One region of the Agathobaculum hominis genome, then DNA from elsewhere that is predicted to be linked to it. Evidence: predicted binding sites of a transcription regulator. Region 1 holds the regulator's gene; each other region holds the start of a gene.
What was found. Region 1 encodes Rex, which represses fermentation and respiration genes when NADH is low (regulators of the CRP and FNR family bind a similar motif). Its sites were predicted from a motif close to ATTGTTAANNNNTTAACAAT; they were not measured.

Region 2: the regulator Rex is predicted to act here: its motif matches at 1,792-1,811, upstream of H8S02_RS08835 (butyryl-CoA:acetate CoA-transferase).
Region 3: the regulator Rex is predicted to act here: its motif matches at 1,911-1,930, upstream of H8S02_RS08260 (acyl-CoA dehydrogenase).

The regions. Positions count from the first base shown of each region.
Region 1 covers NZ_JACOPK010000009.1:90,190-94,347, reverse strand. The annotation lists gene H8S02_RS10240 (aconitate hydratase) at 1-475, shown strand, start outside; gene H8S02_RS10235 (isocitrate/isopropylmalate family dehydrogenase) at 582-1,739, shown strand; gene H8S02_RS10230 (redox-sensing transcriptional repressor Rex) at 1,843-2,490, shown strand; gene H8S02_RS10225 (AraC family transcriptional regulator) at 2,549-3,412, opposite strand; gene H8S02_RS10220 (MATE family efflux transporter) at 3,608-4,158, shown strand, end outside.
Region 2 covers NZ_JACOPK010000007.1:116,914-121,071, forward strand. The annotation lists gene H8S02_RS08830 (HD domain-containing protein) at 1-354, shown strand, start outside; gene H8S02_RS08835 (butyryl-CoA:acetate CoA-transferase) at 408-1,748, opposite strand; gene H8S02_RS08840 (transporter substrate-binding domain-containing protein) at 2,047-2,910, shown strand; gene H8S02_RS08845 (amino acid ABC transporter permease) at 3,003-3,641, shown strand; gene H8S02_RS08850 (amino acid ABC transporter ATP-binding protein) at 3,654-4,158, shown strand, end outside.
Region 3 covers NZ_JACOPK010000006.1:198,238-202,395, forward strand. The annotation lists gene asnB (asparagine synthase (glutamine-hydrolyzing)) at 1-1,711, opposite strand, end outside; gene H8S02_RS08260 (acyl-CoA dehydrogenase) at 2,072-3,223, shown strand; gene acrB (acryloyl-CoA reductase electron transfer subunit gamma) at 3,245-4,045, shown strand; partial or broken gene H8S02_RS12580 (acryloyl-CoA reductase electron transfer subunit beta) at 4,066-4,158, shown strand, end outside.

The DNA of each region.
Region 1 (4,158 bases):
GGCCGGCGCGAAGCTGCTCCCGTACCGCTCGAACGTCCCGTTCTACTCCAACTACTGCTTCATCAACGTGGACAAGGATTTCCCGTCCCGCTGCAAGGAGCAGGGCGGCGGCATCATCGTCGGCGGCGCAAACTACGGTCAGGGCTCGTCCCGTGAGCATGCGGCGCTCGTTCCGCTGTATCTGGGCGTCAAGGCTGTCCTGTGCAAGTCCTTCGCGCGCATCCACAAGGCAAATCTGGTCAACTCCGGCATTATTCCGCTGACCTTCGCAGATCCGGCGGATTACGATGCGATCAATCTGCTCGACGAGATCTCTCTGCCGAACGTTCTCGAGGAAGTAAAGAACGGCGAGCAGGTCACGGTCGTCTGCGGCGGCAGGACCTTCAAGGCAGACTGCGAGGTCTCCGAGCGTCAGCGCCATGCGCTGCTCGCGGGCGGCACGCTGCTCTACGCGCGTCAGCAGGCGAACAAGTAAGAGCTGAAACCGGGGCGGCGGACAGGAGAGAATGTCTGTCCGGTCCGCCTTGACAGAATGACGTTAATTTGTTAAAATAATATCAATGCGACAGGAGGACAACCCAATGTCTATCGACCAGTCTGTTCTGGATAAATTTGAAGCAGTAGTAGAGAGCCAGCGCAAGCGTATCATGGATATGAAGGCGCAGGACGATTTTATTGATTATTCCAAGCTCGACAAGCTCATCATCGGCGTGTGCGGCGGCGACGGCATCGGCCCGATGATCACCGGCATGGCGCAGCACGCACTTGAGGTTCTGCTCGCAGACAAGGTAAAGGCCGGCAAGGTCGAGTTCCGCGTCATCGACGGCCTGACCATCGAGCGCCGCGCCGAGCTCGGCTGTGCGATTCCGCCCGACGTCATGGAGCAGCTCAAGCAGTGCCATGTTATCCTGAAGGGCCCCACCACGACCCCGCGCAAGGGCGATCCGTGGCCGAACGTTGAGTCCGCGAACGTTGCCATGCGCAAGGGTCTCGACCTGTTCGCGAACGTCCGTCCGGTAAAGGTTCCGGAGCTCGGCATCGACTGGACGTTCTACCGCGAGAACACCGAGGGCGGCTACGCTGTCGGCTCGCAGGGCGTGCAGATCGACGACGATCTGTTCATCGACTTCACCGTTGCGACCTCGCAGGGCTGCGAGCGCATCGCGCGTCTGGCCTTTGATTATGCGCGCAAGACCGGCAAGAACCGCGTTTCCTGCGTCACCAAGGCGAATATCATCAAGACCACCGACGGCAAGTTCCTTGATACCTGCCAGAAGGTTGCCGCAGAGTACCCGGAGGTTGTTTTTGACGACTGGTACATCGACATCATGACCGCAAAGCTGCTCGACGACAAGCGCCGCCGCGACTTCAAGGTCGTTGTCCTGCCCAATCTGTACGGCGACATCATCACCGACGAGGCAGCTGAGATCCAGGGCGGCGTCGGTACCGCAGGCTCGGCGAATATCGGCAAGCGCTACGCAATGTTCGAGGCCATCCACGGCTCTGCACCGCGCATGGTCAAGGAAGGCCGCGCAAAGTATGCCGACCCGTCCTCCGTGCTGCGTGCAGCCGTCATGCTGCTCGAGCATATCGGTGAGATCGAGCTGGCGAAAAAGCTCGACCGTGCGCTCGACATCTGCATGGTTGAGGAGCGCAAGGTCGTTGTGACCGGCCGCGATACCGGTGCGACCGCACAGGAGTTCACGGATTACGTTCTCGAGACGATCGCAAAGCTTTAATCCAAGTTGATAACAGTGGTGCGTGCCTTGCGGAGGGAGTTTGCAGGGCACGTGCGCATTCTCGGAAGCAAAGGAAGAAAATAACGAAGAGAGGGGAGAGACGGTGGAACACAGGCAAGAGGTATCTAAAGCGGTAATTCAGCGTTTACCGCGATATTATCGCAACATCTGCGAGCTGAAAGCCGAAGGCGCGCAGCGCATCTCCTCGCGCGCACTGGCCGAGCGGATGGGGCTGACGGCGTCGCAGATCCGGCAGGATTTCAACTGCTTCGGCGGCTTCGGTCAGCAGGGCTACGGCTACAATATCGAAAAGCTGCAGGAGGAGCTCGGCGCGATCCTGGGCCTGCGCGCAGGACGCACGGCGATTCTTCTGGGCGCCGGCAACCTCGGCCGCGCCTTGCTCAACAACTTCAATTTCTCTGCGAGCGGCTTTGAGCTGCTGTGTGCATTCGACGCCAGTCCGGAGCTGATCGGCCGCAGCTTTGGCGGCTATGAGGTGAGGGACGCAAAAGAGCTTGACCACTATATCGACGAACTCCACCCGGATGTTGCGGTGCTGACCATCCCGCGCGGCAACGCGCCGGCGATCGCGCGCAGTCTGGTCGAGCGCGGCATCCGCGGCCTGTGGAACTTCACGGGCGAGGATCTGCATCTGGAGGGACTCGGTGTTCCGGTCGAGAATGTACATCTGTCGGACAGCCTTATGACGCTGTGCCAGCTTGTCGGCATGGCTGAGGAGAACGAGGACTGAGACCATAAAACGAAAGGGAGAGCACGGAAATAGCTGTGCTCTCCCTTTCTTTTGCAGTTTACAGCAGATTGTTTCGAAACTGGGTGGGGGACTGGCCGGTTTTCGAGCGGAATGCCGCGATAAAATTGACCTCGCTCCGAAATCCCACGCGGAACGCGATCTCGCTGACCGAAAGGCCGGTCGAGTGCAGCAGCGATTTCGCCTCGTCGATACGGTGGAGCATGATATACTCATGCGGCGAAAAGCCGGTCGAGGCGCGGAAAATGCGCGAGAAATGCGATGTACTGAGGTTGACGTGCGCGGCGATGCTGCGGACCGGGAGCTCCTCGGTCAGATGGCTGTCGATGAAGCGCACAGCCTGCGCGACTGCGTCGTTTTCTGCGGGACTGTGCGCGCGCTGCGGCAGGAGCAGGCCGCACAGAATGCGGTACAGGGCCTGCGAGCGCTCGACCTCACTGGTTTCGCCGGTCCGCAGGCCGAGGATGAGCTGCGCAAGCTCCTGCTCGAGATGCAGCGCGGCGGCAGGCGTGAACACCTGTCTGCCACCGTGAAAGGCGATGATCTGCTCGAAAAATGCGCCCGAGTTCGCTCCGTCGAAGTGCAGCCAGAGCGCTTCTGCGTCACTGTGCGTGAAAAAGCGGTGAGGTCTGCGGCAGTCCACGAGCGCAGCCTGTCCGCGCTCGACCGAAAATTCGTGGTCGGTGCGGACGTACATCGTCCCGGCGCGCACATAGAGCAGATAGAAGTTGCGGTGGCTTTCGAGATGCGCGATCTCGCAGTTGTCGCGGAAATCATAATTTTCATCGTAGTAATAATGCCCGGCGCGCGTGATGTAGTAGAACAGTCCGCGCGCGACCGTGCCGGGGGTGGCAAAGAAGCGCTCTGAACGCGCGAGCACCCCGGCTTCTTCTGTGACCTTCATGACGGCAGCCTCCTTTTTGTGATTGCTGTCATTATAGCACAAAATATAAATAGATTGCAGTGTTTTGTTATTGTCAATGGCATGAATTTTCGGTAATATCTTAATAAGGAAACATCCGAAGGAGAATACGAGGGGTGCAGAAAGAAAAATCCTGCAAAACCCGTTCTTTCGCCGGATGGTTTGGGGGAATATGCTATGATAAAGGAAAAGACGTTTTATAAGTCGTTTATGATTTTAGCGCTGTCTCTGGCGCTGCAGAATCTGCTGACCTACGGCGTCAACATGATGGATACGCTCATGCTCGGACGTTACAGCCAGAACGCGATGGGCGGCGTCAGTCTGTGCAACCAGATCCAGTTCCTGCTCCAGATGCTGGTCGTCGGCGCGGGCGAGGGCGCGGTCGTTATGGGCTCGCAGTACTGGGGCAGGAAAAAGCTCGAGCCCATTCCGCACATCATCGGTGTGGCGCTGCGCTTCGGCGGCGCGCTCGCAGTGCTGCTGTTCATCCTCGTATTCGGCTGGCCGAACCAGATCCTGAGCCTGCTCTCGAACGACCCGGCAGTCATCGCGGAGGGCGCGAAATATTTCAGCATCATCCGCTATACCTACGTCATCTTCACCATCACGAATATCCTTGTCGCGTCGCTGCGTTCGATCGGCGTGGTCAGGATCGGCTACATGATCTCCGGCTCGACGCTCGTCATCAACGTATGCCTGAACTATCTGCTGATCTACGGCAATCTCGG
Region 2 (4,158 bases), on a different contig from region 1:
GCGGCGCTGCTGCACGACATCGGTATCCATGAAGCCGAGCGCCGCCACGGCTCGTCCGCCGGTCCGTATCAGGAGCAGGAGGGGCCTGCGGTCGCCTGTCCGCTGCTCTCTGCGGCAGGCGCAGACGAAAGCGAGATCGAACGCATCTGCTGGCTGATCGCCCATCATCACAGCTGTCAGGCCGGCGAGAACACCGATTTCCGCATTCTGCTCGAGGCGGATTTTCTCGTCAACGCGGACGAGGACAGTCTGCCGCGCGAAAGCATTGCCTCCGCGCGCGAGCGTCTGTTCCGGACGGACAGCGGCAAAAAGCTGCTCGATGATATTTTTCTCTCAGAGCCATACATTATATAAAGACAGAAAGAGCGCGGACACAATGTTCGCGCTCTTTGCGTATCTCTCTGGAATTATCGCTTGTTGGAGCGTCTCCACAGACGCATCTTCTCTGCGTCCTTGATCAGCTGTTCGCGGAAATCCGGGTGCGCAACCGAAATCAGCGCTTCCGCACGCTGCCATGCAGTCAGGCCCTTGAGGTTGACCTTGCCGTACTCGGTTACGAACCAGTGTGCGCACGGACGGGCGTCGGTGACAACCGAACCGGTCTCAAGCGTCGGGCGAATGCGGCTTTCGAGCGTGCCGTCCTTCTTCTTGAAGGTGGACGAGCAGCAGATGAAGCTCTTGCCGCCCTTGGACAGGTATGCGCCGAGCACGAAGTCGAGCTGGCCGCCTGCACCGGAGATCTGCTTGATGCCTGCGGACTCCGCATTCATCTGACCGAACAGGTCAACGTCAACGATGTTGTTGATCGAAATGAAGTTGTCGATCTGCGCGATGGTGCGCGCATCGTTGGTGTAGGAAACCGGAGCGGACATGCACTCGGGGTTGTTGTTCACATAATCATACAGCTTCTGGGTGCCTGCGCCGAACGCGAACACCTGCTTGCCGGTGTCGATGGCCTTTTTCGAGCCGTTGATCTTGCCCGCCTTTGCGATGTCAACAAAAGCGTCAACGTACATCTCGGTGTGGACGCCGAGATCCTTGAGGTCGGACTCTGCGATCATCGCGCCGACGGTGTTCGGCATGCCGCCGATACCCAGCTGGAGGCACGCACCGTTCGGGATCTCCTCAACGATCAGCTTTGCGACCGCTTCATCGACTGCGGTCGGTGCAGCGCCGCCGCCCATCTGCGGCATGGGCTCATCATTCTCGACGATCATATCGACCTCGGAAACATGGATCGCTTCCTCATACAGGCCGAGGCAGCGCGGCATATACTTGTTGACCTCGACGATAACAACATCGGAAGCCTCGCAGACTGCCTTGAGGTGGGACGCCTGCGGACCGAAGCTGAACCAGCCCTGCGCATCCATCGGAGCGACCTGGATCATGGTAACGTTGATGCGGCCGACGTTCTCACGGTACCAGCGCGGCAGCTCGGAGTAGCGCAGCGCGGAGTAGAAGCCGAAGCCCTCCATGCAGGCCTTGCGCTCGATGCCCGACATATGCCAGGAGTTCCAGGTCAGCTTGTCTGCAACATCCGGCACATCGAAAATCGCCGGCCGACGCATGAGCACGCCGCCGCGGAAGTTTACGTTCTCCAGCTCGTCCATGCGTGCGGCGAGCGCCTTGTCGAGCGCGTTCGGCGTGCCGGTGCACCAGCCGTAATCGACCCAGTCTCCGCTCTTGACGACCTTGACGGCCTCCTCGGGCGTCGTCAGCTTGCTTTTATAAAGTGCTGCGAAATCCATTGATATGACCTCCTGATGCGGAGCGTGTTTTCGTTTCGCGCTCCTTGTTTATTCTTTAACAATCGCATACATTATACTATATTCCTCTGTTTCGGTCAAGCAATCCCGGACAATATACCCATCATTTCACCAGAACAGTCCTGTTTTGCCACCGTATCGGTTAAAATATGCACATCACTCCTCCCCTGACGTTTTTTCTGCGCCGTAAAAAAATTTTTTCATTTCCCCTCTTGATTTATCACAGTAAAGTGTTATAATAGTAAACAAGCTAACCACTGAATTTTAGGAGGATATCCCTATGAAAACCAAGAGACTGCTCGCGCTGCTCTCCGCAGGCGCACTGAGTGTATCCATGCTCGCCGGCTGCGGCTCCACCGCGAAGACCGACGACACCGCTTCTGGCAGCGCTGCCGCTGATACGTCCGCTTCCGCAGACAGCGATCTGGAATACGTCAAGAGCCAGGGCAAGCTGGTCGTCGGCATCACCGATTTCGCGCCGATGGATTATAAGGAAGACGGCTCGGACGAGTGGATCGGCTTTGACGCCGACATGGCAAAGGCTTTTGCCGAGAGCATCGGCGTTGAGGCTGAGTTTCTTGAGATCAACTGGAACAACAAGGTCATGGAGCTTGACGGCAAGGGCGTTGACGCTGTATGGAACGGCATGACGCTGACCGACGAGGTCAAGACCTCGATGAACTGCTCCAGCCCGTATGCGACCAACGCACAGGTCGTTGTCGTTCCGTCCGATAAGGCGGACGCTGCCAAGGATCTGGACGGCGTTAAGGGGCTGTCCTTCGCAGTTGAGGCTGGTTCCGCAGGCGCTGCTGCCGCTGATGCGCTCGGTCTGACCGCTACCGAGGTACAGTCTCAGGCAGATGCCCTGATGGAAGTTGCTGCCGGCACCTCTGATGCCTGCGTTATCGACCTGCTGATGGCCGGCGCGATGATCGGCGAGGGCACCAGCTACCCGAACCTCGTTTACACGCTCGACCTCAACGAAGCAAACGGCGACGAGCCGGAAAACTACGTTGTCGGCTTCCGCAAGGACTCCGATCTGACCGCTGCATTCAACGATTTCTACAAGTCCGCTTACGAGGACGGCACGGTTGAAAAGCTCGCAGAGAAGTACGGCGTACAGGAAGCTATCGTCGCTCCGTAATCCTGCAACTAAATAAAAAATCAGCGCAAGGCAGAGGGCATCAATTCGTCTTCTGCCTTTGCATTCAGAGAGGATAAAGAGAAGAACCAACCATGTTTGCTAACGTAACCCTAAGCCTGATGGGCGGCTTCGTTACCACGATACAGCTTTTCTGTCTGACGCTCGTGTTCGCGCTGCCGCTCGGACTCATCATCAGCTTCGGCTCGATGAGCCGCTTCACGCCGCTGCGCGCCCTCGTCAAGACCGTCGTCTGGGCGGTACGCGGCACGCCGCTCATGCTCCAGATCATCGTCATCTTTTACGGCCCCGCGCTGCTGTGGGGCATGCAGGCGCCGCGCTTCGGCGCCGCTCTGCTGTCGTTCGTCATCAACTACGCCTGCTATTTCTCCGAGATTTTCCGCGGCGGCATTCAGGCCATCCCGAACGGTCAGTATGAGGCCGGTCAGGTGCTCGGCATGACCAAGACACAGATCTTCTTCAAGATCACACTGCTTCAGGTCATCAAGCGCATCATCCCGCCGATGGGCAACGAGTTTATCAACCTCGTCAAGGATACCGCGCTCGCGCGCACCATCGCGGTCTATGAGGTGCTGTGGATGGGCGAAAAGTTCATCAAGAGCAAGGGCATCATCTGGCCTCTGTTCTACACCGCGGTCTTTTACCTCGTATTCAACGGCCTTCTCACCCTGCTGTTCGGCTGGATTGAGAAGAAAATGGACTATTTTAAGTAAGGAGGCGCCGAAATGCCTATTCTTGAGGTCAAGAACCTGTATAAAAACTTTGGCTCGACCAAGGTTCTGAAGGATATCAGTTTTTCGCTCGAGCGCGGCAAGGCGCTCGCCATCATCGGCTCGTCCGGTTCGGGCAAAACGACACTCCTGCGCTGTCTGAACTTTCTCGAAACGCCGAACGAGGGCCAGATCATCGTAAACGGCGAGCCGCTGTTCGACGCGGCAGATCATGCCGCCAAGAGCGACGCTGAAATCCGCCGCAGCCGTCTGCACTTCGGCATGGTTTTTCAGTCCTTCAACCTGTTCCCGCAGTACACCGCACTCGAAAACGTCATGCTCGCTCCCCTGCTGCTCGCAAAGGAGCAGCCCGACTATAAGAAGAACAAGCGCGAGATTCACGAGCAGATCGAGCACCGTGCGATTGACTTGCTTACCCGGATGAGCCTCGAGGGCCGCATGAGCCATTATCCGCACCAGCTCTCCGGCGGCCAGCAGCAGCGCGTCGCCATCGCGCGTG
Region 3 (4,158 bases), on a different contig from region 1:
GGATGAGCCGATCGACGGCTTCGCGGTCGAACAGAGCGGCGGCGAACGAATTCCTGTCCGCAAGGATGCGGCGCGCGCCCTCGGCGCAAAGACGGGCGTAGACCGGGTGAAAGGTTTTCGGATAGGGACTTTTTCGGCGGGAAACGATCGCTTCGGGCAGCTCATCGGCAAATGCACGGCGGACGATGCCCTTTTCGCGGCCGTCCAGCGCCTTGAACGCCCACGGCATATTGTAGGCGTACTCGACGATGCGGTGGTCGCAGAACGGCACGCGGACTTCGAGTCCGGAATACATGCTCATGCGGTCCTTGCGGTCGAGAAGGGTCGCCATGAACCAGTCGAGGTTGAGCACGAACATCTCGCGCATGCGCGCGTCCTTCGGACTGTCCGAGGGGAGCCTGGGCGCACGGCGGCAGGTCGAAAGATAGTGCTCGCGGATGAATTCCGCGCCGTTTTTCACGACGCCCCCGCGCAGCAGGCCGAGCCGCAGCGAGACCGACCGTGACCACGGAAAGGTGTCCTCGAACAGGATCTCCTCGCGGTGGTACCAGGGATAGCCGCCGAACAGTTCGTCCGCGCATTCGCCCGACAGGCAGACGGTCGTGCCGCCCTGCTTGACGGCCGCGCAGAACAGCAGCAGAGAGGAGTCTACGTCCGCCATGCCGGGCAGTCCGCGCGCTTCGGCGGCAGGGCGGAGCGCAGCGCAGACCGCCTCCGGGTCGAGCACGACGCGGTGATGATGCGTGCCGAGAAAATCCGTCATCAGCGCCGCAAAATCGCGGTCATCGGTCGGCTGAAAGCTGTTTTTGACAAAATACCGCTGGTTTTCACGGTAGTCGACCGACCAGGTGTGAAGCGTCTCGTTCCGGGACGCATAAGCGCGTGCGGCGACGGCGGACAGGATGGACGAGTCGAGGCCGCCCGACAGAAAGCAGGCGAGCGGGACGTCGCTGACGAGCTGCCGCTGCGCAGCATCGGTGATGAGGTCGTGGGTGCGCTGAACGGTCGCGTCGAGGTCGTCCTCATGCTCGTGCGCCTCCAGACGCCAGTAGGCAGTCCTGCGGAACCCTTCGGGCGTCAGCACGGCAAAGCTGCCGGGCAGGAGCGAAGATATGCCGCGGAATACGCCGCTTTCGGGCGGCCGCGCAGGGCCGAGCAGCAGCACGGTGCGCAGACCGTCCTCATCGAGCACCGGCTCGGCCTCCGGGTGGCAGAGCACGGTGTCGATGGTCGAGCCGAACACAAGACCGCTGCGCGTCGGACAGCAGAACAGCGGCTTGACGCCCAGACGGTCGCGCACGAGGACGAGCCGCCGCTCGGTCTTCTGCCAGAGCGCGAAGGCAAAAATGCCGTCGAGCCGCGCGAAAGCGTCCGTATCCCATTCGAGAAAGGCGTGCAGCACGACCTCGGTATCCGAGCGGCTGCGGAAAACATGGCCGAGGGCGGTGAGCGAATCCCGTACCTCGTCTGTGTTGTACAGCTCGCCGTTGTAGACGAGCACGGTGTTCCCGTCGGGCGAGAGCATGGGCTGCGCGCCGCCCTCGGGGTCGATGACGATCAGCCTGCGGTGCACGAGCGCCGCGTCGGGGTCGGTGTAGGTGCCGGACGCATCCGGCCCGCGCGGCCGGAGCCGGCGGTCCATCGCGCTGAGCACCGGGCCGCCGCGCCGCGCGTCGCGGTCGAAATCGACAAAGCCTCCAATTCCGCACATGAAAAATTTCCTCCTGTAAAATTTATTTTGCCGGGACTTAACATTTGTATTCCAAAGCAACCAGTAATATGCAAAGAGTTCACCAAGAGTTTGCCAAAAAAATCACAAATGCAACAAATGCGTGCATTTATGTATAGCGCACGCACATTTTCATAGAAGATATGCACAAAAACGGGGATCGGTTTTTATAGAAAAAAAGAATGTTAAATCCTTGACAAATGACTTTCGGACAGTATAATAGAGAATAGACATGCTCCAAAGTAGGGTGTCAGCACCTGAAAGTGTCCTGCGGCAGAGAGGCTGATGGACACTGTATTTTTGTGTTTTACCCACGATTTATATTTTTGGGAGGTTTATGGCATGGATTTTAGGCTTACAAAAGAAGAAGCACTGTTCCAGAAGATGTGCCGTCAGTTCGCTCTGAATGAAGTAGAGCCGATCGCGGCAGAGATCGACGAGCAGGAGCGTTATCCGGAAGAGACCGTTCAGAAGCTGATGAAGTACGGTCTGATGGGCATTCAGTTCCCGAAGGAAGTCGGCGGCTCGGGCGGCAACTACGTCTGCTACACCATCGCGATCGAAGAGATGAGCCGCGTATGCGCGACCACCGGCGCGATCATTTCCGCACACGGCACTCTGGGCGCTTGGCCGATCTACGCGTTCGGTACTCCGGAGCAGAAGGAAAAGTGGCTGCGTCCGCTGATCACCGCCAAGGAAGGCGCTAAGCTCGGCGCATTCGGTCTGACCGAGCCGAACGCAGGCACCGACTCCGCTGCACAGCAGACCGTTGCTGTCAAGCAGGAGGACGGCTCCTACATCATGAACGGCTCTAAGGTATTCATCACCGGCGGCGGCCGCGCTGATACCTATGTCGTATTCGCTATGACCGACAAGAGCAAGGGCAACCACGGCATTTCCGCCTTCATCGTCGACAAGGACGATCCGGGCTTCTCCATCGGCAAGATCGAGCACAAGATGGGCATCCGCGGTTCTCAGACCTCTGAGCTGATCTTCGAGGACGTACATCTTCCGGCAGACCGCCTGCTCGGCAAGGAGAACGGCGGCTTCAAGATCGCTATGATGACCCTGGACGGCGGCCGTATCGGCATCGCAGCTCAGGCACTCGGCATCGCGCAGGGCGCACTGGACAAGGCTGTTCAGTACATGAAGGAGCGCGTACAGTTCGGCAAGACCCTCGACAAGTTCCAGGGCCTGCAGTGGATGGTAGCAGACATGGCTACCCAGATCGACGCAGCACGCCTGCTCGTTCGCCGCGCTGCATTCAACCACGACGTTGGCCTGCCGTTCACCAAGGAAGCTGCTATGGCCAAGCTGTACGCTTCCGAGGTCGCAATGGACGTCACCACCAAGTGCGTACAGATCTACGGCGGCTACGGCTACATCCGTGAGTACCCGATGGAGCGCATGATGCGCGACGCTAAGATCACCGAGATCTACGAGGGCACTTCTCAGGTTCAGAGAATGGTCATCGCCGGTCAGGTACTGCGCTAAGAAAAGGAGGAAAACTGAACTATGAAGGCAATTGTTTGTGTAAAGCAGGTTCCGGATACCTCCGGCAAGGTAGCAGTCAATCCCGACGGCACCCTGAACCGTGCATCTATGGCAACCATTATCAACCCGGACGACCTTAACGCTGTTGAGGCCGCTCTCAAGCTCAAGGACGCAAACGGCTGCAAGGTCGTTGTCGTTACCATGGGTCCTCCCCCGGCAGAGGGCATGCTGCGTGAGCTGATCGCTATGGGCGCTGACGAAGGCGTTCTGGTTTCCGGCCGTGAGTTCGGCGGTTCCGATACCTTCGCAACCTCTCAGATCCTCGCAGCTGCGATCAAGAACATCGGCGTTGAGGCTGATGACATCGTATTCTGCGGCCGTCAGGCAATCGACGGCGATACTGCTCAGGTAGGCTCTCAGATCGCTGAGAAGCTGAACATCCCGCAGATTTCCTACGCAGCAGACGTCAAGGTCGACGGCACCACCGTTACCGTTAAGCGCATGCTCGAGGACGGCCATATGACCATCGAGACCCAGACCCCGTGCCTGCTGACCTGCATCAAGGAGCTCAACACGCCGCGTTACATGTCTCTCGGCGGCATCATGGACTGCTACTCCAAGCCGGTTTCCGTACTCGACTACAACGCACTCAAGGACGATCCGCTGATCGACCCGACCACCATCGGTCTGAAGGGTTCTCCGACCAACATCTTCAAGTCGTTCACTCCTCCCCAGAAGGGTCAGGGCAAGATGCTCGAGGGCGCTGACAAGGCTACCTGCGAGACTCTCGCAGCTGAACTGCTGAAGAAGCACATTATCTGATCGAAAGGAGAACACTTACAATGGCTGATTTCAATAACACCAACCTCGCCGATTTTTCCGGCGTATGGGTATTCTGTGAGCAGCGTCAGGGCAAGCTGCAGCCGACCGTACTC